4 regions of the Brevibacterium linens genome follow, and region 4 is predicted to be linked to each of the others. Evidence: riboswitches for the same ligand, from Rfam matches in the RefSeq annotation. Region 4 holds a riboswitch; each other region holds the start of a gene.

Region 1 (7,579 bases), 1.4 Mb from region 4:
ACAGCAGCAGAAGGAAGTGCACGCATGACGATCAAGAACGTCCTATCCATCGCAGGCACCGACCCCACTGGCGGGGCGGGCATCCACGCCGATCTCAAAGCCTTCTCAGCGAGGGGCACCTACGGTATGGCCGCGATCACCGCGGTCGTGGCACAGAACACGCGCGGTGTGCGCTCGTTCATGCCCCTTGATCCCTCTTTCGTCGGTGAGCAGATCGATGCAGTGTTCGACGATGTGCGCGTCGACGCGGTAAAGATCGGTATGGTCGCCAACGCCGCGATCGCCGAGGTCATCGCCGAGCGCCTGCAATACCACGAAGCCGAGACCGTGGTCCTTGATCCGGTGATGGTCGCCAAGAGCGGCGACAGGCTGTTGGACGACGATGCGGTCGCAGCCATCCGAGACACGCTCGTGCCACTGGCCACGATCATCACCCCGAACCTTCCCGAAGCCGCCGTGCTCCTCGACACCACAGATGTCACCCGCTTGGGGCAGATGGAGGACCAGGCCACCGGGCTGCGTGGCCTTGGCTGTCAGTGGGCGCTACTCAAAGGCGGGCATCTCACGAACGAGACGGTCAGTGTCGACTACCTCGCCGGCCCCGACGGGATCTCCACCTACACCTCTCCCAGGATCGAAACCCTCAACGACCACGGCACCGGCTGCACCTTGTCCTCGGCGATCACCGCACTGCTGCCTGACCACACCGTGCCCGAAAGCGTTGAACGGGCGAAGACCTACCTGCACGGCGCTCTCGTTGCCAGCGACCGCCTCGACGTCGGCCAAGGTCACGGTCCCCTGCATCACTTCCACCAGCTCTGGCCGCGCGGGTAGGGATGCAGAACAGCCCCTCCTCGTTCCGATCGGTAGAGCTAACCACTTCGACTCATGAAAGGAGCCGTGACGATGACGCGAAAGATGTTTCTCGCCGGCCCGTTCAAAGCTCTCGTCGACGCCGACACCCATGTGATGGGCGACGCCGCGATCGACAAGTACACCTCGATCATCGACTTCTTCGAAACCCAGGGGTGGGATGTGCACTGCGCCCACCGCAGAGAGCACTGGGGCCGTGAGTTCATGGAACCCAGCGAATGCACACGCATCGACTACACGGAGATCGCCGCCTGCGACGTCTTCGTCGCGTTCCCCGGCGCACCGGCATCCCCGGGCACGCACATCGAGATCGGGTGGGCCTCCGCCTGGAACAAACCCATCGTCTTACTCCTCGACGAGGGAGCCGAGTACGCGTTCCTCGTCCGAGGCCTCTCAGCGGTCGCCGACGTCCAGATGATCACCATCGATCCCGAGCAGCCCACCGGACCACGCATCCTCACCGCGATCGAGCACGCGCAGGCAGGAGCCGTCAGTGAAGCCTGAGTATCCCGACCTCCACACGCTCTACCTGGATTCCCTGCGACAGGTCTACACCGGGTTCGAATACCAGAACAGTCCCCGCGGGCAGGACGAACGCGAAATCATCGGCTACACCGCACGCCTGACCAACCCGGCCCGGCGGTACTGCTTGGCCAGGTCTCGTCGGCAGAACATCATCTTCAACTACGCCGAAGCACTGTGGTACCTCTCAGGGAAGAACGACCTCGACTTCATCCGCACCTACGCACCCTCGATGAGCCGGTACAGTCCCGACGGCCTCAGCCTGCCGGGCACCGGGTATGGTCCCAAACTGCTCAGACACGTCGGCGACGAGACTGCGATCGAACGAATCGTGAACACCCTCCGCGAGGATGACCCTGCGAGCAAGCGTGCCGTTCTGCAGATCTTCGACGACTCCGAAGACATCTACCGCCGCAACATCGACGTCTCCTGCACGCTGGCTCTCCAGCTGTTGCGCCGTGAGGACCGTCTGCACATGGTCGCGTTCATGCGCGCCAACGACGCGTACATGGGACTGCTCAACGACACGTTCTCCTTCACGTTCATCCAAGAATTTCTCGCCTCGATGCTGGGCCTGACCCCGGGTGTGTACATCCACAACGTCGGCTCGATCCACATCTACGAAAAAGACCTCACCAAGGTGCACACCCTCCTCGGCGGCGATGATCAGACGATCGTGGAGGAACCCAGCACTCTTCCACGGCTGCCCTCGGGGGCGAGCCTGGACCAGGTGCACCAGGTCCTCGCCCTGGAGAAGTCGATCCGTGCAGACGAGCTCCCAGGCCGCGCACTGGCGACCCTTGATCTTCCGGAAGCGTGGGTCGACATTGTCCGCCTGTTCTGGATCCACCGGCAACTCCAATACCAACGACCAGTCGACCCATCGATTATCGGCGACCTCCATCCCCTCCACCGGGAGCTGGTCGTGAGCCGATGGCCCAGCATCGAAAACGCGCGTGTGAGGGCGGTGCAGCAGTGACGACATCATGGACGACTCCGGCAGTCTCAGCAGGGTTCGATGCCTATGACGACTATGTCGAAAACCGACTGGCTTATACCCCGCTCGTCAATGACCTCCAAACTGCTTGCGGCCGAGGGGGGATCGTGCTCGATTATGGGTGCGGCAGCGGAAAAGTCTCACGACGCCTCCTCGACGCCGGAGCCGCAGCACAGGTCGTCGGAGTCGACATCAGCACCGACATGATCACCCTCGCCCGGGCGCAGACCCCGCAACCGGCCGCGCGATTCCACACCATCGACAGCGGCCACGTTCCCTACCCGGATGACACATTCGATGCGATCGTGTGCTGCTTCGTATTCATCAACGTGCCCACACGCGAGGAACTGAGAGCGATCGCCCGCGAGCTCGCCCGAGTGCTTACACCGACCGGCAGACTCTTCATCGTCGATAGCAACCCGGCGGCCACAGGAGTACCGTTCCCGACCTTCCGCAGCGGCGAGCCCGGCAGAGGCTACCGTGACGGAGACGAACGCAAGGTCAGCTTGCAGATCCCCGGCACCGGGATCCTCGAGCTTGTCGACCGGCACTGGTTCATCAGCACCTACGAGGCGGTGCTGACCGAGGCCGGCTTCACAGTCGACAAGGTCACCGACCGCGGAGCACAAACCGTAGAGGACGTCGGCTCCCAGGCACCTATCGACCATCCACCGTTCATGCAGATCACAGCCCACCTCCAAGACCACTCCGAGTCGACGATCGGGGCGGGGTAGATGACGCGCGACGCTTCCTACCCGAAGCCGGCGACGCTGGCGGCAGTGGTCCGAAAAGGACGTGTACTCCTTATCCGGCGTGCCCACATGCCCGACGCCGAGCGCTGGGCATTCCCCGGGGGCAAGATCGAACCCGGCGAGACCCTGACCGCCGCGACCGCGCGCGAACTCGCCGAGGAAACAGGAGTCCTCGCCACACCCGGTGATGTCTTCGATGCTGTCGACGTCATCGATGCCGACCACAATCTGCATTACGTCCTGATCGCAGTGCTCTGCCGATGGGAACGAGGGGAACCGGTCCCGGACGATGACGCACTCGAAGCGGCATGGTTCACCCTCGAGGAAATGGTTGCGATACCGGTCGCGGAAACATTCAACGTCCGCGCTATCGCCCAAACCGCGCTCGAGCTGGAACGCAAGCAATAGGAACACTCAAGAAGCCAGAATGCCCATTTGCCGGATAGCACGTAGTGATATCAGGTGTTCTGTGACAGCGATTCCAGTAACGAAGAATCAGGCCGTCCGAAGCTTGTGGAGAGTGTGGTTTCCGTGATGTGATGGTGGCGTGACACGGGGCGCCGCCCGTTCCAGCTTTCGAGCACGGGACGTGGTCGGCTGAGATGACACCCGTTGAACCTGATCCAGTTAGCACTGGCGAAGGGAATGTCCGGACTTTCACCCGCCGACAATGTTGGCGGTGTCAGCGCACCGAAGAGCAACTTTCGCTCTTCGGTGCGCACGGGTTGCCTTCGCCTCGATATCGAGAGGCATACACATGGCACACACTATTCTCCCCCTCACCGAGCAGATCGTCCTCGTCACCGGCGGCGCCCGCGGACTCCGAGCTGCGATCACTCGCGCGTTCCTGGCCCAGGGTGCGCGAGTGGTCATCGACTACCACACCTCCCAGGACGCCGCGGAGGACCTCGCCGCCGCCCACCCCGGAAAGGCGATCGCAATCCGGGCTGATGTCCGCGACCGCGCCCAGGTCGATGCCCTCGTCGCTGAGGCCGCCGATCGCTTTGGCGGTCCGATCACCACGGTCGTGAACAACGCGCTGGCTGACTTCTCCTTCAACGGCGACGCCCGCTCCCACGCGGACCAGATCTCCTACGAGGAGATCACCGCACAGTTCACCGGCTCCGTGCATGGGCCTCTCAACGTCATCCAGGCCACCCTTCCCGGCATGGTCGAGGCGGGCTTCGGCCGGATCGTCAACATCGGTACGAACCTCTTCCAGCACCCCGTCGTGCCCTACCACGACTACACCGCGGCGAAAGCAGCGCTGCTGTCCCTGACACGCACCTTCGCCGACGATCTCGGCCCGCAGGCCATCACGGTGAACATGGTCTCCGGGGGCTGCTGCTGACCACCGACGCCTCGGCGGCGACCCCTGAGGCGGTCTTCGAGGGCATCGCCGCGGGCACCCCGCTGCGGGCGGTGACGACGCCGGATCAGCTCGCCGACCCAGTCGTATTCTTCGCTTCCCCGTGGGCCAGGGGTGTGACGGGTCAGAACCTCATCGTCGACGGCGGACTCGTCAAGGGGTGAGCGGCGTGGAAGGCAAGCAGGCCCACTTCAACCTCTTCATCCACGGTGTCGGTCATCGCAGCGCGGCCTGGTGGTCACCGCCACGTCGTGCAGCGCAACGACCGACTGCGCCTCGTCCCTGAACACCGTGACCACGCCTCTCTCATCTCACTCTTCGTTTAAGCAGAGCCCCTGCAGAAGCCCCGTTCATTCCCTTGACGGACACGCCGTCAACACCCTTCGGTCTAGATTTCTGGGGCGCTCTTCTCTCCGTGGGCTCGGAGCATGCCGAAGGCGACGAGGCCCGCCGCGAGCACGGTCAGAGCGATTCCGCCCCAGGTGACCGCGAGTCGGAACTCCGCGGTCTGCTCGGTCGGCCAGGCCGATGCGGTGAGGTGCCCGGTGAAGATGGCGGCGAGGAAGGTTCCGCTCAGGGCGATGCCCACGGCGGTTGCGAACTCGCCGGCTGTATCGGCCAGGGCCGCGCCGACGGTGGTCCGGTCTTCTGGAACTCCTTTCATGACGTTGGTTCCCGCGACGACGCCGACGACCCGCATTCCCGCCGCGACGAGCACGAGGGCCACAGCGATCCAGACGTATCCGACGCGTCCCAGAAGCGCGTAGACGGCCAGGCCCACGACGACGGCAGAGGCGCTGAGCCAGGCCGCTCGATCGAGTCCGAGCTTGTCGACGAGGATCGAGATGACGGCGCCGCCGGCGACGAGGACGATCACTTGCGGAAGCATGCCCAGTGCTGCCTGGGCGGGCGTCCATCCCCAGTCGAGCTGGAGCTGAAGTGCAACGAGGTACCCGATACCTGCGACGGCGAGGTTGGCTGCGCCTTTGAAGGCCAGTCCGCTGGACACGAGCGGGCTCGCGATCAGCTGCAGGTCCAGCAGGGGGTATTGGAACGAGCGCTCGCGCCAGGCGAATGCTGCCGCGAAAGCGATGGTCGCGGCCACCCCGGCCCAGGGGAACCAGGTGTCTGCGCCCACTTCGACGAAGAGGGCGGGGGCGAGCAATGCGGATGCGATGGCCGCGGTGCCCAGGATGGCTCCCCAGATATCGACAGGATCGCGGTGAAGCTCTTCTGGCCGGTCGGCGGGAATGCCTTTGCGGATCGCGATGAAGGCGATGGCTGCGATCGGCACGTTGACCAGCAGCAGGGTCTGCCACGGTGCGATGGCGAGGACGAAGCCGCCGGCGATCGGGCCGACGGCAAGGCCGATGAGTCCTACGGTGGAGATCACCGTCATCGCGCGTACCCGGAGGCGGTCATCGGCGAAGAGCCGGAACGCGAGAGCCAGGGAGCCCGGCGTGGTCATCGCGGCGGCCACCGCCATCGCCGCGCGAACGGCGATGAGCTGCCCGGCAGTGGCCACGAAGGCTGTCGCGAGACTCGTCATCCCGAGCAGCACGAGCCCGGCCAGCATCATCTTGCGTCGGCCGATGCGGTCGGCGACGGCGCTGAGCGCGAGCATCAATCCGCCGAACACGACGGAGTACACGCCAGTCACCCATTGCAATGCGGTGGCGGTGGCCTGTAGTTCCCGGCCGATGGTGGGCAAGGCGACATTGAGGATCGAGTTGTCGAGCATCTCGAACAGGAACACGGCCGACAGCCCGGCCAGCGCGATCCACGCGTCCTTCAGCGTGTGAGGCGGCTGCGCGGCCTCGGACTGGTGGCTGGGACGACGAATCATGGGTCACTCCTTCTCGGTGAAGAAGTGACGGGCCGTTCGTCCCGTGTGTGCTCGTGCGCTCTGTAGAGAGCCTCGTCTTCAACAGCGACGCACGTTTTTACTTCCGATGATCCCAAACTACCACTCGAGCGACACGCGTTTCAGGAGGCGAGCCTCCCCGCCCCTTCCTCCTGGTCCTAGTGTCTGTTCGACCTCGCCACAGTCTCAACACTCGTCTCCGCCCTCACCCTGACTCCTCCATACCGGATCGCTGGACCACCCAGAGCTGTCTCGACTCATCGGCTCCAGCCCGGCAACTCACCCTCGCGATGGCCTCCCCGATCAGCCCCGCCGCCTGAAGACACAAATAAATGGACGCATGTTACCGGCGGTAGTGCCCGCGCACCTTCCTCACGAAGCGACTCGTGAGGAAGGCGGTGACCGGCATGAAAGGCGGCGTGACCCTCTTTCGTGGACCGGGCACGGCCGCTCGCCGGTACCTCGAATCCGACCGGTCGACCGCGGATGACTATTACCTCGAAGGCGGCACGGCGCTGGCGGACTTCACCATCACCAACGCCGCCGGTGAGGTCGTCGCGAACACCGGGCTGGACCCGGAGCAGTACGCGGGCTGGGTGGACTGGACCCATCCGCTGACCGGGGAGCGGATGGGCATCCCGCGCGAGGCTGGCGAGGTCCGGAAGGGCTCCCCGCGGTTCGCGGAGATGGTCGTCAACACCCCCAAGAGCTTGTCGATCGCCGCCGCCCTGCACCCGGAGGTCTCTGACGCCCTCGACGCCGCGCAACAGGAGGCGGTGGCCGAGATTCGGCGGTGGCTGGCCCAGCACGCCTACACGCGGGTTGGCCCGCGCGGGGAGCAGGAGATCGTGCCGGCGGAGTCGTTGCAGACGGTGGCCGTGGTGCACCGCACCAGTCGTGCCGGTGACCCGCACCGGCACGTGCACTTCCAGATCGGCACCCGCGTGCCCGCCGCGGGCAAGTGGCGTGCCCTCGATACTGCGGTCCTGTTCAAGCAGCAGGGCGCGATCCGTGCACTCGGTGCCGCGGTGATCGCCGCCCACCCGCAACTGGCCGCAACCCTGGACCGGCACGGGCTCACCCTCGATCCCGTCACCGGGGAGGTCACGGAGCTGGAGCAGTTCAACCCGGTGATGAGCAAACGTGCCCATCAGGTCGAACGCAACCTGAAGCAGTTGGAGGCCGAATGGGAGGCCGCACAT
Region 2 (7,579 bases), 1.1 Mb from region 4:
GTCGACCGGTGGTGCGATCACAGGGAACGCCGGATCCGCCGATTCGGCGCGATGGGCAGAAACCGCCGTGCGGTTCTGGACGGCGATGGACGAACGAATCAAGCGGGCAGGAGCGAGCGCCGGTTCGGCGGAGCCTGCCGAACCGATGGAGCAGACTGGCTCGGCCTCGTTCGATGTGCGGCGCAGCTTCACCGGCGGAGTCGCCGGCCCCGGGCGGGGCGGGCTCGCCGATTGGGCGCAGACGATCACCGCTGGGATCACGGTCGGGCAGCTGTCCGGCGGGGCCGCCTTGGTGAAGGTGGGGGATCTGGTCGACCTCGCGGCGACGATGCTCGACCTCTTCACCGCCGAACGCGGGGACGGGGTCCTCGAGGCGGTCGATTCGCTCGGCGACGGGATCATCGATGTGAAGTCGGCGGACCCCGTCGACAACACCGTGCCGTCTGGACGATCGGCGGCCGCCGAGGCGGTGCTGCTGCTCGCCGAGCTCGGCGTCGACGCTGCCACGTCCGGTGGTCCCGAATCCGGTGCGACGTCTAGTGCGGCAGAGTCGTCAGGTGAGGCGGCCGCGCTGGATACCGGACGGCTGTTGGAAGTGAGGGATCGGCTGCTCGGGGTCTATCGGGCATTGGCCGGGCAGGCGCCGCGCGGGTGCGGGCACGCGCTGTGGCAGGCCGAGCGGGCGCTGTCGCCCGTGCGGGTCGCCACCGGCGACGAGGCGCTGCGGACCATCGCTGCCCGGCATCCAGCGGTCACTCTGCTCACCGCTTCGACCGGGGTGCCCGGACCGGACGGTCGGGAGGTCGCCGTCCCCGCGGGGACGGCGATCGTGTGCCGAGGGACCTCCTGCTCACTGCCGGTGGGTACAAACGCCGAGCTGGTTGGACTGTTGGATAGGTAGGTCGCGCTCGTCAGCGTTCGAGGTTCAACCCGCGGTAGCGGTTGAGAGCGGCGGCGATCTCCTGCCGGCGCGGCCGGGTCAGGTGGCCCGGATGGTCGCGGTGGCCCGTGATTCCGTCGAGGCCTTCGGCATCGAGCATGTCCTCGATCTCGGCCAACGCCTCGGTCAGTGAGGTGCGTCCGTCGAAGATCTCCGCGAGGTATTCGAGGGCTTCGGCCACGCCCGCCGCCTGCTGCGTGTCGATGAGTTGAGCGATGGCGATGAGGTCGATGAATTCGCGGCCGAACTGGATCCGATCGGATCCCTTCGCTCGGGCGGTCTTCGTCTTCGACGACGGTCGCAGCGCCTTCGCCGTCGGCACACGCGGTGCGGCGGTGAAAGCGGGGGCAGCTGGGGAGTCTGAACCGGAGTCAGGGCTGAGGTCGGTGGCGGTGACTCCGACGAGGTCGTGTGCCTGGTTCGTGGCTTCGCGGGGGACATAGGCGTCGAGGGCGACGACGTGGTCGGCGACTTCGAAGAACGCGCTCGATCCGCCGGCGACGAGCACCGTGGATACGCCCTGCTCGGTCAGCAGAGGACGGACGCGGTCGACGAACGGGGTGATCGGTTCCCGTTCGGCGGGGATGAGCGCGCGCATGCGTTCGTCGCGGATCATGAAGTTCGTCGCCGAGGTGTCCTCGTCGATGAGCAGGGTGCGTGCACCCGCCTCGATCGCTTCGACGAGGTTGGCCGCCTGCGAGGTCGATCCGCTGGCGTTCGTGGTGGAGAAGGATCTCGTGTCAGTGCCCGAGGGTAGGTTGTTGATGAACGCCGAGATGTCGTCGCCGGTCACGGCGCGACCGTCCTCGGCTCGGATGGAGGTGGCAGTCGGGTCGCTGATGACCCATTCGCGCCCGTCGCCGGCGATATGCGGGTAGACGCCGCGTTCGAGCGCGCGCAGAATCGTCGACTTCCCGTGATAGCCGCCTCCGACGATGACGGTGACCCCGCGGGGAATGCCCATGCCGGTGACGCTGTGGCCGCTGGAGAGATCGACCGTGTGTTCGAGTTCGGGAGGGGAGGTGAAGGCCACCGCATCGGAGGATGTCATCGGCAGGTCCGAATCCCCGGATTTCCGCGGCAGAATCGCCCCGTTGCCGATGAACCCGATGAGTCCGGCCTCGCCGAGGCGGCTGCGCAGTTCCAGCTGATCCCGGTGCAGCTGGACGTGGTCGGCGAGCCCGTGGGCCGATGGGGCGGGAGTGTTCCCTCCCCTGCCTGCCGGGGCGTCCGACCAGCGGTCGAAGAGGAAGAGTCGTTCGGCGAATTCGGGCAGATCGCGAGTGAGGATGTCGGCGGCCTGGTGGCCTAGGATGCGGCGGCCGCGGGCCGGAAGGTTGACGAGCAGACGTGCCTCGAGCCCGGCGTCGTCGATGAGGATGTTCGTCCGTTCGAGGATCTCCTGCCCGGGGCGGCCGAGGATGAGTGCCCGCTGATCGAGCTTCGCGAGTACTTCGTTGCCGGCACGGAGAAGGTAGTCGGCCGCCGCGATGCGATCGGCGTGCTCGGTGGTGAGCTCAAGCGGAACCTTCGCATCGGCACGATCGACACGGACCCGGACCTTCGACGGGGAGGCGAACGGATCGGCTTGGACCCGATCGATGAACACGGTGACCGGTCCGAAGGTGTAGCGGCCGCGGATCTGTTTGAGATTGCCGTAGCTGCGACCGTCGAGGGTGTGCAGAGTGGAGGCGAGATTCGACTGACGTGAACTCATCTCACTCATGCTACTGGGCGGAGATGAACGTCTACTCAGCGGATGACGGTTCGAGGCCGTAGAACCTCGCCGCATTCGACCAGAACACGGCGTCCGCCTCGGTGGGGGTGAGCACCTGGCGGAGGAGGGCGAAATCAGCATCGGCGAAGGGGCGACGCGCCCGCGTCGACGGCAGATCCGTGCCCACCATGAGCGCGGTCGGGTCGGTGTCGACGATGCGACGGACCGCCTCGGCGGGGTTGAGTTCCACGCGACCGAAACCGGTGGCTTTGACCTTCACCCCGGCCTCGACGAGGCGCAGCAGGGTGGGCAGTCCGTCCTCGTGCATGCCCAGGTGGTCGATGCTCACCGCCGGCAGTGCGGCGATGCGTGCGGCGAGGTCGGCGTCGATGGTGCGGGCGTCGATATAGAGCTCGGCATGCCATCCGACGAGGTCATGGACCCGGCGGGCGAAGCTGTCGAGGGCATCGAGAGTGGCCGAACCACCGCGGGCGATATTGAAGCGCAGCGCCTTGATGCCGGCCTCGTCGAGGCGGCGGATCTGATCATCGGTGGTCTCATCCGGCAGCTGGGTGACACCGACATAGCTGTCGCCGAGCTGGCCCAGCGCCTCGACGAGGTACCCCTGGTCGAAGCCCTGGAACGAGCCAGAGACGACGGCACCTCCGGCGACGTCGACTCCGACCTCGGGCAGGCTCTGCAGCCTCGCGCGGTAGTCGGCGACCGTGAATGGGTCGGGCAGATAGCCGTTGTTCTCGATGACCGGATGGGTCGGATCGATGATGTGCAGATGCGCGTCGAAGGCACGCTGGAGTTCGCTCATGCCGTCAACCTACATCGCCTCCGCAACGCTCGGTCACGGCGTGGCGCGTCTGTCGAATCGTGCACACTGCGATAGACGCGCCACGCCCTGAACGACGGTCAGTCCGCCTTGAGGCCGACGGTCGGATCGGGCAGGTAGACCTCTCCGCCCGAGGCGAGGAATTCGCGGCTCTTCTGCTGCATTCCCGCCAGGGCCTCCTGAGCTTCGGCGCTGCCGTAGGTGTCGCGGATGTCCTGGGAGATGCGCATCGAGCAGAACTTCGGCCCGCACATGGAACAGAAGTGCGCGGTCTTCGCCGGTTCGGCCGGCAGGGTCTCGTCGTGGAACGCCTCAGCAGTCTCCGGATCGAGGCCGAGGGCGAACTGGTCTCGCCACCGGAACTCGAACCGAGCCTTCGACAGCGCATCGTCGCGGGCCGTCGCACCGGGGTGGCCCTTCGCGACATCGGCGGCATGCGCGGCGATCTTGTACGTGATCACTCCGGTCTTGACGTCGTCGCGGTCGGGCAGGCCCAGATGCTCCTTCGGAGTGACGTAGCAGAGCATCGCCGTGCCGTAGCGGGCGATCTCGGTCGCCCCGATCGCCGAGGTGATGTGGTCGTATCCGGGTGCGATGTCCGTGACCAGCGGACCCAAGGTGTAGAACGGTGCGCCGTGGCAGAGCTCCTGCTGGCGTTCGACGTTCTCCCGCACGAGGTGGAGGGGAATATGCCCGGGGCCTTCGACCATCACCTGGACGTCGTGGGCCCACGCGCGTTCGGTGAGTTCGGCCAGTGTGTCGAGTTCGGCGAACTGGGCGGCATCGTTGGCATCAGCGATGGACCCTGGTCGCAGTCCGTCGCCGAGTGAGAACGCGACATCGTATTGGGCGAAGATCTCACAGAGTTCGTCGAAGTGGGTGTAGAGGAAGTTCTCCTCGTGGTGGGCAAGGCACCAGCCGGCCATGATGGACCCGCCGCGGGAGACCATCCCGGTGACCCGGTCGGCCGTGAGGGGAACGTAGCGCAGCAGCACACCGGCGTGGACGGTCATGTAGTCGACACCCTGCTCGCACTGTTCGATGACCGTGTCGCGATAGATCTCCCAGGTCAGCGCGTTCGCATCACCGTCGACCTTCTCCAGCGCCTGATAGATCGGGACGGTGCCGATGGGGATGGGGGAGTTGCGGATGATCCATTCTCGGGTGGTGTGGATGTCATTGCCGGTCGACAGGTCCATGAGGGTGTCGGCACCCCACTTCGCGGCCCACCGCAGCTTCTGCACCTCCTCGGCGATGGAGCTGGTGACCGCGGAATTGCCGATGTTCGCGTTGATCTTGACGAGGAACGCCTTGCCGATGATCATCGGCTCGGATTCGGGGTGGTTGATGTTGTTCGGGATGATCGCCCGACCGGCGGCGAGCTCGGCACGCACGAGCTCGACATCGCACTGCTCGCGGAGTGCGACGAACCGCATCTCCGGGGTGATGATGCCCTGCCTTGCGTAGTGCATCTGGGTGACCGTGCGGCCGGTCTTGGCCCGACGCGGAACCGGTTTGCGTCCCTTCCACTGCTGTGACGGGGCCCCTCGGCGGACGGCGGCACGACCGTCATCGGCGATGCGGTGGCCGCGGGCGTCATACGTTTCGGTGTCGAGACGGTTCTCGATCCACGGAAATCGCAGAGCGGGCAGTCCCTCTTCCGGAATGCTGCCCGGTCCGACGGTGCGGTAGACGTCGACGGGATCGTTGGCCCGGCCGTTCGAGTCCTCGAGTTCGATGCGGGTCACGGGAACGCGGATGCCGTGGTCCGTGTCGTCGACCCATGCCGGCGAATGCGTCGGATACTGCTCGAGGGTGAACTGGTCGTCCGCCGCTGCGGCAGACGAAACCGCGTCAGGCGAAGCTGTGGCAGGGGTAGGTGTTTCCGGGGTGAATGCAGTCATCTGCAGTCCTCACTTCCTACGCCGGTATCAACCGGATCAGGTTCTACGGTCTCGGACGATGCAGTCCGATCTCAGCCCGTGCAGAGGGCTCCCGTGGGGTCGTGTAATTCGTATCACGATTGTCGTGGTGAGGACAACCGCGGTGTCGGCGGAATCGAGTCCCGCCGGGGGTGCGAGGTCAGCTGCCCTGGAGGAATGCCTTCGCCACGGCACCGAGGGCGAGCACATCGGAGACCGCGACCATTTCGCGTGCCGAGTGCATCGAGTACAGGGCAGGACCGACGTCGACGGTGGTCATTCCCAGACGGGTCGCGGTCAGCGGTCCGATCGTCGAACCGCAGGGCATCGCATTGTTCGACACGAAATCCTGGTATTCGACTCCGGCGGCCGCGCACGCCTGCGACCACACCGCGGTGCCGACCGCATCCGTGGCGTAGCGCTGCTGAGCATTGAGCTTGAGCAGGGGACCGCCGCCGAGGCGGGGGCGCACATGCGGATCATGACGTTCCGGATAGTTCGGATGGGCAGCATGCCCGGCATCGGAGGAGACACACACCGAGGAGGCCATCGATGCGAGATAATCGCTGCGCGTCGACTGCGGCAGCAATGAGGCGACGATGCGCTCGGTGACATCGGCGAGGAACGGACCACACGCACCCGAACGCGAATTCGACCCGATCTCCTCATGATCGAAGGCCGCCAACAGGGGGATGCCGTCGAGCCTATCGGCATCGAGCTGGGTGAGCGCGGTGACACCGGCGTGGACGGACAGCAGGTTGTCCAGCCTCGGCGAGGCGAAGAATTCCTCGGCGGCACCGAAGAGGGCCGGCTCCTGAGTGGGAATGGTGTAGACGTCGTGACCGACGACAGTTTCGGCATCGACGCCGGCGGAGGCGGCGAGCAGTTCGATGATGTCGGCCTCAGCGAGATCGGCCAGACCGATGACAGGAGCGGTATGACGCTGCTTGTCCAAGGCCAGACCTTCATTGACCTGCCGGTCCAGGTGGATCGCCAGCTGCGGGATGCGGGCGATCGGTCCGGTGCGGGCGAGCACGATGCGGCCGTCGGCGAGGCCGAGACGACCGGCGAAGGCGAGCTCACGATCGAGCCACGAATTCAGCAGCGGCCCACCGTAGACCTCCACCCCGACCTGGCGGGTGCCCTCAGCGGTGTACTCGCCGCCGGGTTTGAGTTTGAACGCCGGGGAGTCGGTGTGGGAACCGAACACACGGAACCGGTCAGCCGCCTCGGTGACGGTGGGATTCATCCACGCGATGAGCGCGCCGTCGCGGATGACGTAGTGCCCGGTCCCGGGCGTCAGCGCCCAGGGGGCGGACTCGTCGAGGCGGGAGAATCCGGCCTCTTCCAGTTGTTTCGCGGCGGTGGCCACCGCGTGATAGGAGCTGGGGGAGGCGCTGACGAAGTCGCCGAGGTCGGCCGCTGTCGTCGCGGCCCGGTCCGGTCGCGGGAGTGATTCATTCATTTCCCCAGCCTATCGTTTGCGGTAGTTTGGAGGTGAAGAAGATCAGGTCTCAGGCGCCGGGTTGCCACCGCGTCCGAGAATCAGGCGGGGCGGCGACCCTGCAACTGCACCAGCGACGGCAAGGAGTGTTCGACGTGAACCAGTTCGTGACGGAGTGGAACACCTGGCGCGACTCACGGAACTCGGCACTGGCGAAACCGTTCGGCTGGCTCAGCGTCGTCGGCCTGCACTGGCTCGATGACGAATCGACCTGGGCCGACGCTCCCGGCACCTTCACCGTCGACGACGGGTGGGTGACCGTGTCCCTGGATCCCGGCATCAAGGCCGGTCCCGCGGCGGAGACGTTTGACCTGCTCAGCACGGTCGGCGACGGCCCAGACGGGTCGGATCCGGCTGGTTCAGGGGCTGGATCCGGGACTGGTCCTGGGAATGGGGCTGGCTCTGGGGTGAACGGCGCAGGTGCGAACGGCGCGGCTACAAACGGCGCGGCTGCGACCAACTCGGGGCCGACCCGGGCGACCAGCCCGGCCGTGCCCAGCGACACCTCGACCCTGCCGAGGGTCACGGACCAGACCGGCGCGGCCGGTGCGGGCGCTGATTCTGCGGCTGGTGCGGATGGTTCTGCTGGTGCGGAAGCAGGTGCGAGTGCCGGTTCACAGGCGACCGGCGGACACGACGCCGTGCCCGCCCGACC
Region 3 (7,579 bases), 1.3 Mb from region 4:
CACGAGTTCGGTCGCGGCCCCGCCGACGCTCTCACCGACGCCCGGGCTCGGGTAGCGAAGGTGCTCGGAATGCGCGCCACGGACATCACATTCACCAGCGGCGGCACCGAGGCGGACAATCTCGCGATCATCGGCATGGCTCTCGGGCACCAAACCCAGGGTCGGGCTCAGACCCAGCGTCGGGCCGGGACCGCGGTGCCGCCTCGGCGACATATCGTCACCTCCCCCATCGAACACGAAGCGGTGCTCGCCTCGGTCGAGTTCCTGGCCCGCGTCCACGGATTCACCGTCACCGAGGTGGCCCCGACCTCCGACGGGACCATGACCGAACAGGCGCTGGCCGCGGCCGTGCGCCCCGACACCGTGCTCGTGACCGTGGGGTATGCGAACAATGAGATCGGCACCGTCGCCGACATTCCGAGCTTGGCCGGCATCGCCCATGACGCCGGCGCCCTCTTCCACACGGATGCGGTGCAGGCGGCCGGCTGGCTGCCGCTGACCGGGTTGGGCGTCGATGCGCTCAGTTTGGCCGGGCATAAGGTCGGTGCGCCGAAGGGCATCGGGGTCGCCGCGATCCGCGCCCGCGTCCCCGTCGAACCGCTCATCCACGGCGGCGGGCAGGAGTCCGGACGCCGTTCGGGCACGGAAAACGTGGCCCTGGCCGTCGCGTTCGCCACGGCCCTCGAACTCGCCGAGGCGGAGCGGCGTGAGGCCGCCGATCGTGTCCGGGCCGTCCGCGATGAGTTCATCGCCGCTGTTGTCGACAGCGTGCCCGGGGCGTTCCTCACAGGCGCGGCGGGCACGGCCGGGTCTGACGGTCGGGAGACTCGGACTCCGAACCATGCGTCGTTCTGTTTCTCGAATACCTCCGGAGAGGCGGTGCTGCTCGAGCTCGACCGCCGCGGGGTGACGGCGTCGAGTGGTTCGGCCTGCGCGGTCGGCTCCGACGAGCCCTCGCATGTGCTCACGGCATTGGGGATTGCCGCCGAGGTCGCGCAGACGAGTGTGCGCTTCACCTTCCCGTCCTCGATCACCGGCGAGCAGGGACGCGCTGCCGCGCAGTCCGTCATCGCCGCCGCCGGGAGCTTGGCCACGAGCTTCGCCTGAGGCTTTTCGGGGCCGCTGAAGCGAGCTTCGTCTCACTCCGGCGTGCTTTTGATCACCTTCGCGCTCACCAGGTGGGATACCCCTATCTTTCTCGGTACTTTGGGGCGAGACTGAAAGAGACGCATTCGTCTCAGGGTGTGAGGGGGCCGCCATGGATCTATTGATTCTGTTCATGATCGCAGTGATGTTCGCGACGATCGTCTTCGTCATCGGACGATACGCCTGCCCGAAGCATGACCGAGTGCCCCTCATCGAGGTCGATCATGTGCTCCTCTGGACCGCCCTGCGCCGCGGTTGGCATGTGCTCGGATCCTTCGGACCGCTCACTCCCTACCCGGAGGATCCCTCGGGCGCATCCCGCGCCTGAGGTTCTGCCTCCTCAGTCGGGGCGAACCTCCGTCACCTCAGTCAGAGCGAACCTCCCGGACGATCGCCGCAGGCCAGTTGCGCACAGCTGTTGTTAGAGTGACAACATGCCTTCCCGTTCTCAACCGCATCGGAACCCACCGAGTGGAACCGCCGCGCTCATCTTTGCGTGTCTCTCGATCCTCGTCTTCCTCGGGTTCTGCGTCTGGTTCTGGGTGCAGGCCCCGGACACCGTGGCCACCCATTTCGATTCCGGCGGTCAGCCCGATGACTGGACGTCGAAGGCCGGACTTCTGGGGATCTTCGTGCCCGTGGGGCTCGGCCTGCCCACCCTCATGTCGATCCGGCCGTTGATTGCCAAGCTGCCGATCTCGCTCATCAATGCCCCACACAAGGAGTATTGGATCGAGCGAGGCGACAAGACCTACCTCGTCGACTGCCTCATGGAACTCCTGCACATCACCGCCGGACTCACCGCACTGCTCATCGCAGCCATCCTCGTCATCATCGCGGAGACAGCACGTTCGGCGACGATGCCGGAATGGCTGACCGTCGTGCCGACGGCTGTCTTCCTCGTCGCCACAGGACTCGCCGTCTGGCGCTTCTACCGCAGACTCACCCCGCCGAGGTGACCGCGTCGTCGGCGACGGCCACCCCGCCGAGGTGACTCTGCGGTCCATCCCGACCGCAGGGGTGGGAACGCTCCCGCCCTCCCACCGGGGTGACCGACCAGAGGTCAGGGCCGCCTCGGCGAGGGAGATCCGATGCTCCCCGGGGTCAGACGGTGACTTCTTGGGGCAGGAACACGGAGACGTCCCAGTTCTGCATCGCGTGGGCCGACGCCCAGAAGTGGAGTTCGTATACGCAGGCCTGTTCGAAGGCGGCTCGCATGCGGGCGGATTCCTCGCTCGGGGCCTTCGCGAGTTCCTGTTCGAGGATCTGCACGGCGTGGCGGGTCGATTCGTCGAAGTCGGGAGAGTCGTAGGTCTGCACCCAGGTGCGGTAGGGGTGGTCGTCGGCCATCTGCCCGGCCCGGTCGACAAGCACCTTGCCCATATGGGCGTACACCCAGAAGCAGGGCAGCACTGAGGCCACGCCTTCGCCGTAGGATCGGCTGGCGGCGTTGGCGACGAGGAAGGACACGTAACCCAGCGTCGTCGGGGAGGCCTTGAAACGGGAGCCTTCCGCGGTGAGCTCCTCCAGCGCCGAGGCGAGTCGGGCGTCGGCGAGCAGCTCTGCGTGCATCTCCTCTTCGACGGTGATCGCCTCGGCGGCGGAGCCTGCCCAGAATCGGGATTCGTCACGGTCGACGGTCTTCGCGGCCAGGAACGACATGGCCTTCGCATACCCGTTGAGATAGAGACTGTCCTGCGAGATGTAATTGGCGAACGCCTTCGGACCGAGGCTGCCGTCGGCGAGCTGGGCGAGGAACGGCAGGGCTTCGATCTGCTCGACGATGGGGCGAACGCGGTCCCACAGCTGGGTGGTCAGTGGGCCGGCGGTAAAGGTGACGGTCATGGGAACTTCTTTGTGCTCGTGTGACGTGGTGATTCGTATGACGTGGCGGTTCGAGTGAGTTGGCGCTTCCGGTGAGGTGGTGGTCAGGCGGGATGGATACCTCAGGCGGGTCGATCGCGGACGATGTCGACCTGGTGGTCGACGGGTCCGTGGGCGCCCTCCGGATCCAGACTCAGCTGCCAGTCCGCAGCCGAGTTCAGGGCGCGAGCGAGAAAATCGAGGGCATTGCCGACAGCCTCGCCGAGGAGGTCGGACCCGATCGCCGCGCGTGACCGATCTTCCCCGGTCGGGGCCGCCGGATCGGCAGGTCCCCCGGCGGCAGCTGCGCGTTCACGGCCGAGGACGGCCACCTCGGCGGTGATCGCAGCCGAGAGAGTGCACCCTGTTCCGTGCGTGTTCATCGTCGTCACGCGGGGGTGGGTGAACTCCCGGACCTGACCGTCGCTCGTGGCGAGGATGTCGATGACCTCGTCATCGCTACCGTGTCCGCCCTTGAGCAGGACCGCTCCGGGCCCGCGCTCGAGCAGGCGCCCGGCCTGGTCACGCATGGCTTCGGTCGTCTGCGCTTCGGGTTCGTCATCGCTGATGAGCAGGGCCGCCTCGGGGAGGTTGGGGGTGATGAGGTCGGCGACGGGCAGCAGGTGGGTGCGCACGGCGTCGACGGCATCGGCCTCGAGGAGGCGATGGCCGGAGGTCGCGATCATCACCGGGTCGACGGTGAAGAAGCCGAGCCGGCCTTCGGCGGCGCGGGCGACGACGAGTTCGACGAGGTCACGGCTGCCGAGCATCCCCGATTTCGTCGCATCGACGGGCAGGTCGCCGAGCACGGACTCGAACTGATCGGCGACGAAATCGACGTCGATCGGATAGACGCGCGACACCCCGTGCGTGTTCTGCGCGACGAGGGCGGTGATGACGGTCGTGCCCATAGTCTTCCGCGCGGTGAAGGTCTTGAGGTCGGCGTGAATCCCGGCGCCGCCTGAGGGGTCGGTGCCGGCGATGGACAAGGTGATCGGCGGGCGGGTCGTCACTGGTCGCTCCCGGTGAAAGCGGCGAGCAGCTCTTCGGCCGCCGACTTCGGATCCTCGGCCAGGCAGATCGCCGAGACCACGCAGATTCCGATCAGTCCACGTCCGTGCAGGTCGGGGGCACGGTCGGCGGTGATACCGCCGATGGCGACGGCGGGGATTCCGGCTTCTGCCGCCAGCTCGCCGAGGCGGTCCGGTCCGATGCCGTCGGGGGCGTCGGCTTTCGTGGAGGTGTCATAGACCGGTCCGATGCCGACGAGGTCGACGACTCCGGAGTTGCGGGCGGCGGCGAATTCGTCGCTGTTGGCGGCCGAGAGACCGATGAGCGGTGCCGCACCCAGGGCGGCGCGCACCTCGGCGACGGTGGCATCGGTTTGGCCGACGTGGATGTGCACGGTCTCGCCTTCGTCGATGAGGCGGCGGGCCACCTCGACGCGGTCGTTGAGGACGACGGGAACCGTGCGGTCGGTGCCGCGGGTGGCGGCGTCGACGGCGGCGATGACCTGGCGGGTGAGCGAGTAGAACCCTGCGTCGTCGATGTCCTTGTCGCGGACCTGGACGATGCCCACTCCCCCGGCGACGGCGGCCTGCACGGTCTCGGCGACGCTGCGACCGGCGGCTTCGCATTGCGCGGAGTCGGTGACGAGGTAGAGGCGAGTGTCGATTCCGGCGAAGCGGTCGGTCGCGGCAGCGCGGTCGGTCGCGGCGGCTCCATCGGTCGCGGCGGCGCCGTTAGCGGCGGCGCCGTTCGGGTTGTCAGCGATGTGGGCGGATCCGGCGGTCATGCCTGGACGCTTTCGCCGGCGGTTTCATTCGCAGAAGTGAGCGTGTCGAGGCTGATTCTCGCCTGCGCGAGTCGGTCACCGTCGACGGCGTGGAGCGCGTCGAGGAAGTTCACCGAGTAGCTTCCCGGCCCCTTCGCACCATCGGCGGCGAGTTCACCGGCGACCGCGAAGTGCGCGTGGGCGGCGATGACGGCTTCGAACCTCGCCGAGGCGGCCCCACCGTTCGCGGACCCGTCCGTGGCGTTGACGGCCGAGGCATCGGCGTCGGGGTCGGCCAGTCCTGCCCGGGCGGCAGCCAGGTAGGCGACGGTGACGGCACCGAGAGAGCACCCGGTGCCGATGACCATCGGCATGAACTCATGTCCGCCGGTGATGCGGGCGACGTGGACGGTGCCGTCGATATGGGCGACGACGGCATCGGTGGGTCCGGACACGGCGACGATCGCACCGGTTTCCCTGGCCAGCTTTGCGGCGGCGGGGAGGACGGCATCGACTTCAGCGGTGGAGTCGACTCCACGACCGCCGAGTCCGACTCCGGCGAGAGCCGCGATCTCGGAGGCATTGCCGCGGATGGCGGTGGGGTGATCGGCGGCGGCGCGGCGGATGCGGGAGGTGCGGAAGTCGACGGCGCCGACGCTCACGGGGTCGAGGACCCAGGGTTTGCCGGCGGCGTTGGCGACGTCGATGGCGGCATCGGCGGCGAGCAGCTGGTGGTTGGAGGCGGTGCCGAAGTTGACGAGGACTCCGCTGGCGATTCCGGCGAACTGTCCGGCGTCGGCTTCGTGGTCGAGCATCGCCGGGGAGGCGCCGACAGCCAGGAGCACGTTCGCGCTGAACTGCTGCACGACGGTGTTCGTGATGCATTGGATGAGTGGATTGCTTGCGCGCAGTCGCGCATTCGCAGAACGCAGGTCGAAGTCAACCATGACGATCCCTTCGCTAGTATGGCCCAGATCAGGTTCGATGGGTGTTCTCTCAGCCTCGGTGTCCTCCGTGCGCAGCTCTTCGGTGCGAACGGATCCTCGTGAGGCACCCCATGTCATTGGCTTCGACTGTATCAGCCCGACTGAGGCACGGCGACTCCTTGGATGCTCAGTGCCGACCGCTCGACTTGACGTCGCTGTATCAAGCAATGCATTGCGCGCTCGACGCTCAGGCGAGCGGTCGGCAGAGGGAGCTCTTGCGGAACCGAGAGGTCGACGACAACTTGAGCGCTCAGCGCTGAGCGGACGCCCCTGTGCCGCCGACCCGGCACTACCCGCGCCCGACGTACCTCTGGCCTCGGCGGCTGAGCGCATCGATGACGACGGCGGTGAGCAAGACGAGCGCGGTGATGATCTGCTGTGCATCGGAGTTGAAGCCGATGAGGTAGAGACCGTTGTTGATCGCGCCGACGACCAGTGCGCCGAGCACTGCCGCCCAGGCAGTTCCGCGACCACCGAACAGCGAGGTGCCGCCGATGACGGCCGCAGCGATCGCGTTGAGCAGGTCCTGCGTGCTCACCAGCGTCGATCCCGCGTTCGTCGTCACTCCGGTCTTGATGAATCCGAACAGAGCGGCCAGCACTCCGGCAGCCATGAACACGCTGATGCGCACCCAGGTCACGCGGATGCCGGCACGCCGGGCGGCTTCGACCTTGCCGCCGACGGCGTAGATCGAACGACCATAACGGGTCTTGCGCAGCACGAGGTCGATGATGATCGCGATGACGATCATGAGGAAGAACGGCATCGCCAGACCGAAGTCCTGATTGACGAGGATGAGGAAGCCGAACACGATCGCGGCCAGCAGGACGATCCTCACGATCACCGAAGTCCAGCTCGGAGCGCTGAGACCCTCCCGGTGGCGGCGCAACTTCGAATAGATGATGCCGACGCCGAATCCGATGATCGCGATCGCACCGAAGACATAGGCCCAGATCGCCGGGAAATAGAAGCTCGCGAAGTCGAAGGCGAAGGTGTCCGACATCGACAGGTTCTTCTGCGTACCCAGGGTTGTCAGCGTCAGGCCGGTGAACGCGAGCAAGCCGGCCAGGGTCACCACGAACGCCGGGATGCCGACGACGGCGAAGAACCAGCCCTGGATCGCACCGACGACCAGGCCGAGCAGCAGCATGATGACCAGCGCCAGGGCCGGCGGCACACCTTGCCTCACCACCAGAACACCGAGCAGCGAGGCGGCCAATCCGCCCAACTGCGCCAGGGAGAGGTCGATCTCGCCGAGGAGCAGGATGAGGTTGATGCCCAGGGCAAGTATCGCGAGGAATGCGACCTGGGTGGAGAGGTTGACGAGGTTGGCCGGAGAGATGAAATTCGAGTCGGCCGTCTGGAAGACGATGACGATGACGATGAGGGCGAAGATGACCGGGAACGATCCGAGCTGGCCCTCTTTGACCCGTCGCAGGAACGTTCCGACGACGCCTTCGTGAGAGATCCGTTCGTCGGTGATGAAGGAATTGCGGGTCATCGACGCTCACCCCTCCGTGCCGCACGCTTGGTCACGACGTTGTCGCTGGCCCCGGTGATCGCGGCCACGAGCACGTCCGTGCGTTCGTCGCCAGGGAAGTCACCGGCGTCCTTGCCCAAGCGCAGCACGTGCACCCGCTCGCACACAGCCTGCACGTCAGCCATATTGTGGCTGACGAGCAGCACCCCGAGGTCACGTTCCTTCAGCCGTTCGATGAGGTTGAGCACCTCGGCCGTCTGGGCGACACCGAGCGCCGCCGTCGGCTCGTCGAGCATGACCAGGGAGGGTTCGCCCAGCAGCGAGCGAGCG
Region 4 (7,579 bases):
CGAAGGCGATCGGGCAGTCGTCGTCGGTGAGCACGTCGAGCAATGCGGAGCGGGAGATTCCGCGATAGTCGCCGAAGTCGGCCAGCAGATCACCGAGGTGGTCCTGTCGGAGGACTTTTCCGTTGTGCGCATGGGCGATATAGCGATCGATGCCGACGCTGGCCTCGAGGTAAGCCTCCCGGCACTCGAGTTCGTCGATGATGGGATCGACCATGGGCATGAGTGCGAGCATGTATCCGGCCCGGTTGTCACCGATCATCCGACGGGAATCCGGCGACCGGTCGATGAGGACCGGGTGCATCCCGCGGGCCCGCAGGAGCTGAGCCAGGGTGATGCCGGCGATTCCGGCTCCGACGATGAGAATACGCGGCTCTTCCGGGCTCACGTGCTTCAGCTGGTCGTCGACCATTGCCGCGATAATCATGCGTGGTCTCCTTCGTCGGGCCGTTCCAGTGTGCCGACCCAAGTGGACCGGCTGGTCCACACACGGTATCACCGAGTGGACCGCATGGTCCACAATCGTGTCGAGCATTGCTACACTGACGGCGTGTCCGAGACTGCGTTGGCGCGTATGCGCCCCGAGAAGCGCGCCGCGCTCATCGATGCCGCCGCGCGAGAATTCGCTTCGCGGACGTTCGAGGAGGCGTCGCTCAATCGCATCATCTCCACCTGCGGGATGAGCAAGAGCTCCTTCTACCATGTCGTCGACTCGAAGGACGACCTCTTCGCCCTCGTCGTCACCGATCTCGCTGCGGCTGCCCGCGGGTTCTGGACTCCGCCTGCTCCGGACAGCTTTTCGGACGGGTTCTGGGACCGTGCGCGCTCGGTCTGGGACGACATTGCGCGAACATGGCCCGGCAGCCCTGAGCTCACGCTCCTGTGGCACATCGTCTATGCGAATACGGACAGTCCGGCTGTGCGACGCCTTGCCGACCGCGTCGAAGAATGGGTGCGCGCCGTGCTCATCGCCGGACGTGAAGCCGCAGCGATCGATGTCGAGTGTCCGCTCGAGCTCCAGACTCTGGCGGTGTTCTCACTGCTGCGGACGTTCGACGAATGGGCTCTGCACCTGACGGAAAGCGATAGCCCAACCGTCGGCCCTGAGGAGATCTCAGTCCATCAGTTCAGGCTGCTCACGCGTCTGCTGAGTGCCTGAGACGGGCTCACACAGAGTCGACGACCGGCAGCTCCCGGTCCGAGACCGGTGACTGAGGCAGGCCGCGGACGAGGTCGGGGCCCAGATCGGAGATGCTCCGGGCGCCCATGAGCCCCATGGCGGTGAGGATCTCCTGCTGGATGAGGGCGATCGCCCTCTCGACGCCTCGTTGGCCGCCGGCCATGAGCCCGTACAGGTACGCCCGGCCGATGAGTACGAAGTCGGCTCCGGCGCACAGCGCGGCGACGACATCGGTGCCGGACATGATGCCGGAGTCGAAGATGAGCTCCATCTCCGGTCCGACCTCCGCACGGACTTCGGCCAGGGAGGTCAGCGAATCGGGGGCCCGATCGAGCTGGCGGCCGCCGTGGTTGGAGACGACGAGTCCATCGGCTCCGACGGATCGGGCGCGCCGGGCATCCTCGGCGGTGAGGATCCCCTTGACGAACAGGCGTCCGTTCCATTGGTCGCGGATCCACCGCAGGTCATCGAGGTCGAGGGTCGGGTCGAACATCGTCTTCGTCATCTCCGCCAGGGACTGGGAGGTGTTCGACAGCGACGCGTATTTCGGCGGTTCGGTGGTGAGGAAGTTGAACCACCAACCCGGACGATAGGAGGCGTCGAGGATCGTTCCCAGTGTCAGACGGGGCGGGATCGTCAGCCCGTTGCGGTGATCGCGCAGACGCTGACCGGTGATCGGGGTGTCGACGGTGACCAGCAGGGTCTCGTATCCGCTGGCGGCGGCCCGCTGGATCAGGTCGAGGCTGCGCTGCCGGTCCTTCCACAGGTAGAGCTGGAACCACCGGGTGGAATCCGGTGCCGCCTGCGCGACGTCTTCGACCGAGGTCGTGCCCATCGTCGACAGCGAGAACGGAATTCCGGCCTTCGCCGCCGCGCGGACTCCGGCGACCTCGCCGGCGGAGTGCATCATGCGCGTGTAGCCGGTCGGGGCGATGCCGAAGGGCAGCCGGGCTCGGGCGCCGGCGATCGTCGTCGACGTATCCGGCGCATCGACGCCGTGGAGGATGCGGGGAAGGAGCTCGACGGTGCCGAGCGCCTCACGGTTCTTCGCCAGGGTCCGCTCATCCAGAGCGGCACCGTCGACATAGTCGAACGGTGCGGTCGGTGTCACGCGCTTGGCGATGCGGCGAAGGTCCCAGATGTCCGCGGCCGACTCCAATCTGGCTGCAACCCGGTCGAGTCGGGGCAGGTCGAACTGCAGCAAGGGGGCGAGTTCTCTCAGATCGGGCAGTCGGCGCTTCATTTCTCTCCTCGTTCTCGGTTGAGGTAGGCGAGCACTGCCGCGACACGTCGGCTCATGGTCTCCCCTGCCTGGAGGCCGAGTTTATCGAAGATGGAGCTGATCGCCTTTTCGACGGAGCTGACCGAGACGAAGAGCCGTTCGCCGCCTCAGTCGCAGCGGAGGCGAACGCAGCCGACGCGCCGGACGCGGCGGATGCCGATCCGACGAACTCCGAGCCCGAGATGTCATGATGGAGGGGATGTCTCAAACACATGTGTGGTACGTCAGCTACGGATCGAACATGGCTCGCGATCGGCTCGCCTGCTATCTGCAGGGCGGGCGACCGCCCGGCGCTAAGGTGACCTACCCGGGCGCCAGAGACGGCACAGTTCCCCGCGCCGAAGCCGGGATCGAACTGCCCGGAACGATCTACTTCGCCGGCGAATCGACGGTGTGGGGCGGCGGCATGGCCTTCTATGATCATTCCGCCCCCGGACCGACCCCGGCCAAGGCCTACCTCATCACGGCCGAACAGTTCGCCGATGTGGCCGCCCAGGAGATGAACCGTCCGCCCGAGCCCGACAGTCCGCTCGAACGCCTCGTCTTCGACCTGCCGGCAGGCAGCTCCCATTCTCTGGGTCCGGGCGGCTACGAAACGCTGCTCGCCCTCGATGATGCCGACGACGTCCCCATGGTCACATTCACCGCTGCCCACAGTTCGACCGACATCGAACACACTCAGCCGCAGGAGCCGTATCTGGCGATGCTGCGCACGGGCACGGCCGAGGTCAGAGCCGCTTCTGGGCTTCCCCGGCCCGCAGCTGCACAAGCGTGAGGTCGAGCAGCGGAGTCGCGACTCCTAACTCCTCTGCCTTGGCCGACAGATCGCCGAGGATGTGCTCCGTTTCGCTCGGCAGCCCTGCCGTCACATCCCGGTAGAGGGATGAGGTGAAGGCCGAACCGTCCGCGGTGAGCATCTGCAGCGTCATGTCGTGGGAGGCCTCCGACACCGGGTGTCCGGCCGCGGTCGCCACGGCTTCGAGTTCGTCGATGATGGCATGCACGTGCGATCTGCCGCCGGCCGCCATGATCGCCCCGACGGGAGCGCGGAACAGGCATGTGACGACTCCCGCCGCGGCGATGAAGGTCCACTTCTCCCACAGCCCGTCGATGATTCCGTCGACGATCTGGAGCTTGAATCCGGGGACGTCGAGAGCCGCGGAGATTCGCGTGGGTACGGCCGCGGCGTGAAGGTCGCCGATGGTCATCACCGCAAGGTCGGTGAGCTGGACGACGGCTCCGTCTCTGATCGTGCCGACGATCTTGACGAACCCACCGAGCACCTGACCGGGGTACCTGTGCTGCAGCTTCTCGATCTGAGCCATGCCGTTGAGGAACGGGATGATCGTCGTCTGCTCCCCCACAGCCGGTCCGATATCGTCGATGACCGAGTCGAGTCCACCCGCTTTGATCGCGACGATGACGATGTCGAAGATCCTCGGTGAGGCGCTGAGCTCCTCGGCGGTGATGACATCGACCTGGTTCGTCCGATCGGCACCGGGAGCGGTGAAGCGCAGTCCGTTCGCGCGGACCGTCGCCGCCCGAGCCTGCCGGAGCAGGAACGTGACATCGCGTCCGGCCTCCTGCAGATAGGTGCCGAACGCTCCGCCGGTGGCGCCTGCCCGGCGATGAGAATCGACAGGCCGGCACCTGCATCGATTCCGTCGGATGCGCTGTCAGCTGCTGGGGTCATTCCAACTCCTCCTTGAGCACCCGTGCGGCCGCAGCGGGGTCGTCTGCCGAGGTTATCGCACGGACGACGACGGCACGGTTCGCGCCCGCCTGCCGGATCGCGTCCAGTCTCTCCCCTGCCGCGATGCCGCCGATCGCGAACCACGGTTTGCTCGCCTCGGCGGCGGCAGCGGTCAGCAGTGCCGTCCCCACAGCGGCACGGCCGGGTTTCGTCGGGGTCTCCCAGACCGGCCCGACACAGAAATAGTCGGTCTCCGGGTCCGCCTCGGCGGCGAGCGCCTGCTCGAGGGAATGGGTGGAGCGGCCGAGGATGACGTCGGGGCCGAGCACGGCTCTGGCCTGAGCACTGGTGAGATCTCCCTGACCGACGTGGAAGACGTCGGCGTCGGTCAGCAGCGCGACATCGGCGCGGTCGTTGACGGAGAAGAGCTTGCCGTGGCGTGCGGCGGCATCCCTGAGGACTTCCAATGCGGCGATCTCGGCGCGGGCCTCGAGGCTCTTGTCCCTCAGCTGGATGATGTCGACTCCCCCACGGTAGGCGGCGTCGAGGAACTCGGCGAGGTCGCCTTGAGCGGTTCGGGCATCGGTGCACAGGTAGAGCGACGCTTCGGCCAATCGGGCCTGCCTCCAGGTCCTCTTTTTCTGCCGCGCTGCGGTGCGCGGTGGCATCTGTGTGGTCATGGTCATAGAGTAGAGAAGTTCGCGGGAGCCTCCCAACGAGGCTGAGAGGGCGTAGGAGCCGACCGTCAGACCTGATGCGGATCATGCCGCCGGAGGGAGAAGCTGTGAGAGTCATCGTCGTCGGCGCCGGGATCATCGGCCTGTCCACGGCCTGGTATCTGCGCCGTTTCGGTGCCGAAGTCACCATCGTCGATCCTGCCCCCGCCCAGGGTGCGAGCCATGCCGCCGCGGGGATGATCGCTCCCGCCGCCGAGGTGGTCTGGGGGCAGACTCCCCTGTATCCGCTGATGCGGACCTCGGCTCAGATGTACCCGGAATTCGCCGCAGAGGTGGCGAGCGCCACCGGCACCGATCTCGGTTTCACAGATGCCGGGACCGTGGTGTGTGCGGGTGACCGGGCTGATCTGCAGGCTCTGCGGGAGCTGCGCGAAGCACAATCGCGATCGGGTTTCGCCACCGAGCTCATCACCGGCAGTGCCGCCCGCCGTATCGAACCGTCGCTGTCGCCTGCCGTGGCCGGGGCCGTGCACATTCCCGGTGATCACTCGATCGACCCCCGTCGTGTATCGGCGGGACTGTTGTCTGCTCTTACGGCCGGCTCAGAGTCGCTTCTTATTCGGCAGCGGGTGGCCGAGCTGCTGGGCGATGGTGCGGCGACGACCGGCGTCACGCTGGGAGACGGCCGCCTGTTGGAAGCCGATCAGGTGGTCGTCTGCGCCGGCAGCGCCATCACCGAGATCGCCGGTGTCCCGCCGCTGCCGATCCGGGAAGTCTGGGGTGATGTGCTGCGCCTGCGTGCCCCCGCCGAGGCGACTCCCCTGCTGACTCGGACCATCCGCGGGCTGGTCAACGGTCGCCCCGTCTACCTGGTCCCCCGCCCCGACGGTGAGATCGTGCTCGGTGCCAGTTCCCGCGAGGACGGACTCTCCGGCACCCCTGCCGGGGCGATCCACCGGCTGCTCTCTGACGGGCAGCGATTGGTCCCGGGCATCGTCGACGCGGAGATCACCGACATCACCACCCGCGCTCGCCCCGGTTCTCCCGACGACCTGCCGATGATCGGGCGCATCGATCCCGGCTGCGTTGTGAGCACGGGGTACTTCCGCCATGGCATCCTCTTGGCCCCGTTCGGCGGCCGCCTCGGCGCCGAGCTCGCCCTGGGTGTCGCCTCCGACTGGCCTCCTGACGGAGCGCTCGAGTCCGTGTCCCCGCACCGCTTCGCCACAGACCACACCACTGCCCACCTGATGAGGAGCAACTCATGACCGATCGCGAACACTCACCGACCATCGTCCTCAACGGCGACCATCATGAGCTGCCGGGTGCCACCTCGGCGCTCGACCTCATCGCCGAGGTCACCGGACGGGAGCTGAACCCCGATGGGACACCGGCCGACGGCGGACGCTTAGGGCTGGCCCTGGCCGTCGACGGCGAGGTCATCCGTCGCGGTGCCTGGTCCGGGTTCGCCCTGGCCGACGGGCATACCGTCGACATCGTCACCGCAGTGCAGGGAGGCTGAGATGAGCTGGATGGTCGATGACGTGGAGATGTCGTCTCGCCTCGTGATGGGCACGGGCGGGGCAAGTTCCCTGAGCATCCTCGAAGACGCCCTCGTGGCCTCGGGAACCGAGCTGACCACGGTGGCGATGCGCCGCTTCGACGCCGAGTCCCGGGATTCGGTGTTCACCATGCTGCAGCGTCTGGGAATCCGGGTGCTGCCGAACACGGCCGGCTGCTATACGGCCCGGGATGCCGTGCTCACCGCCCGACTGGCCAGGGAGGCCCTGGAGACGAACTGGGTGAAGCTCGAGGTCATCGCCGATGAGGACACCCTGCTCCCGGACCCCGTCGAGCTCTTCACCGCCGCCGAGGAACTCGTCCTCGACGGGTTCACGGTCTTCGCCTATACGAACGACGATCCGGCCCTGGCGAAACGTCTGGAGGATGCCGGGGTGGCCGTGGTGATGCCGGCAGGTGCTCCGATCGGCAGCGGGCTGGGCATCCTCAACCCTCACAACATCGAGACCATCGTCTCCCGGACGCAGGTGCCCGTCATCCTCGACGCCGGTGTCGGCACCGCTTCGGACGCGGCTCTGGCGATGGAGCTCGGGTGCACTGCGGTTCTCCTGGCCTCAGCGGTCACTCGCGCTCACGACGCACACGCCATGGCTCGGGCGATGGCTCTGGCCGTCGAGGCCGGGCGTCTGGCGGCCGGAGCCGGGAGGATCCCCAAGCGGTCGTTGGCATTGGCATCATCGCCGTTCGACGGAATGGTCGCAGCACAATGACCGCCGCTGCACCTCCGCCGTCGCTGCCTCCGCTCGTCGACCCCGTGGACTCCCTGTCCCGGGCGGAGCTCGACCGCTACTCCCGACACCTCAGCCTGCCGGGATTCGGACTCGAGGGACAACGGCGTCTGCGGGCCGCCTCGGTGCTGGTCATCGGGGCCGGAGGACTCGGTTCACCGGTGCTCAGCTATCTCGCCGCTGCCGGGGTCGGACAGCTGACCATCATCGATGACGATGTGGTCGAGTCGTCGAACCTGCAGCGCCAGATCATCCATCGCGACGAAGACGTGGGCCGACCGAAGGTCACCTCTGCCGCCGATGCCGTGCACCGGCTCGATCCGAACCTCGAGGTGCGCGCGGTCGAGGAACGGCTGAGCCCGGAGAATGCGCTCGACCTCTTCGCTGAACACGATGTCGTCATCGACGGAGCGGACAACTTCGCCACCCGATACCTGTCCA

What was found. A riboswitch is a leader RNA that binds a small molecule or an ion and turns the genes downstream of it on or off. The one in region 4 is predicted to bind thiamine pyrophosphate.
Region 1: another riboswitch for thiamine pyrophosphate. It lies ahead of CXR29_RS00625 (3-oxoacyl-ACP reductase); the one in region 4 lies ahead of thiO (glycine oxidase ThiO).
Region 2: another riboswitch for thiamine pyrophosphate. It lies ahead of thiC (phosphomethylpyrimidine synthase ThiC); the one in region 4 lies ahead of thiO (glycine oxidase ThiO).
Region 3: another riboswitch for thiamine pyrophosphate. It lies ahead of thiM (hydroxyethylthiazole kinase); the one in region 4 lies ahead of thiO (glycine oxidase ThiO).

Annotation. Positions count from the first base shown of each region.
Region 1 covers NZ_CP026734.1:139,780-147,358, reverse strand. Annotated here, with positions in the region: gene CXR29_RS00655 (NUDIX hydrolase) at 1-28, shown strand, start outside; gene thiD (bifunctional hydroxymethylpyrimidine kinase/phosphomethylpyrimidine kinase) at 25-834, shown strand; gene CXR29_RS00645 (nucleoside 2-deoxyribosyltransferase) at 907-1,377, shown strand; gene CXR29_RS00640 (thymidylate synthase) at 1,367-2,374, shown strand; gene CXR29_RS00635 (class I SAM-dependent methyltransferase) at 2,329-3,126, shown strand; gene CXR29_RS00630 (NUDIX hydrolase) at 3,127-3,552, shown strand; TPP riboswitch at 3,688-3,807, shown strand; partial or broken gene CXR29_RS00625 (3-oxoacyl-ACP reductase) at 3,902-4,677, shown strand; gene CXR29_RS00620 (MFS transporter) at 4,902-6,359, opposite strand; gene mobF (MobF family relaxase) at 6,797-7,579, shown strand, end outside.
Region 2 covers NZ_CP026734.1:424,534-432,112, forward strand. Annotated here, with positions in the region: gene CXR29_RS01800 (thioredoxin domain-containing protein) at 1-901, shown strand, start outside; gene CXR29_RS01805 (ABC-ATPase domain-containing protein) at 912-2,657, opposite strand; gene CXR29_RS01810 (amidohydrolase family protein) at 2,689-3,480, opposite strand; gene thiC (phosphomethylpyrimidine synthase ThiC) at 3,579-5,402, opposite strand; TPP riboswitch at 5,398-5,506, opposite strand; gene CXR29_RS01820 (M18 family aminopeptidase) at 5,581-6,885, opposite strand; gene CXR29_RS01825 (DUF1684 domain-containing protein) at 7,020-7,579, shown strand, end outside.
Region 3 covers NZ_CP026734.1:2,878,275-2,885,853, forward strand. Annotated here, with positions in the region: gene CXR29_RS13015 (cysteine desulfurase family protein) at 1-1,107, shown strand, start outside; gene CXR29_RS13020 (hypothetical protein) at 1,259-1,474, shown strand; gene CXR29_RS13025 (DUF1648 domain-containing protein) at 1,581-2,105, shown strand; gene CXR29_RS13030 (TenA family protein) at 2,251-2,991, opposite strand; gene thiD (bifunctional hydroxymethylpyrimidine kinase/phosphomethylpyrimidine kinase) at 3,093-4,022, opposite strand; gene thiE (thiamine phosphate synthase) at 4,019-4,804, opposite strand; gene thiM (hydroxyethylthiazole kinase) at 4,801-5,730, opposite strand; TPP riboswitch at 5,718-5,851, opposite strand; gene CXR29_RS13050 (sugar ABC transporter permease) at 6,059-7,270, opposite strand; gene CXR29_RS13055 (ATP-binding cassette domain-containing protein) at 7,267-7,579, opposite strand, start outside.
Region 4 covers NZ_CP026734.1:1,551,650-1,559,228, reverse strand. Annotated here, with positions in the region: gene CXR29_RS06980 (FAD-dependent oxidoreductase) at 1-424, opposite strand, end outside; gene CXR29_RS06975 (TetR/AcrR family transcriptional regulator) at 548-1,156, shown strand; gene CXR29_RS06970 (alpha-hydroxy acid oxidase) at 1,164-2,420, opposite strand; gene CXR29_RS06960 (histone deacetylase) at 2,659-3,234, shown strand; gene CXR29_RS06955 (ketopantoate reductase family protein) at 3,188-4,048, opposite strand; gene thiE (thiamine phosphate synthase) at 4,149-4,832, opposite strand; TPP riboswitch at 4,844-4,947, shown strand; gene thiO (glycine oxidase ThiO) at 4,937-6,097, shown strand; gene thiS (sulfur carrier protein ThiS) at 6,094-6,351, shown strand; gene CXR29_RS06935 (thiazole synthase) at 6,353-7,120, shown strand; gene moeB (molybdopterin-synthase adenylyltransferase MoeB) at 7,117-7,579, shown strand, end outside.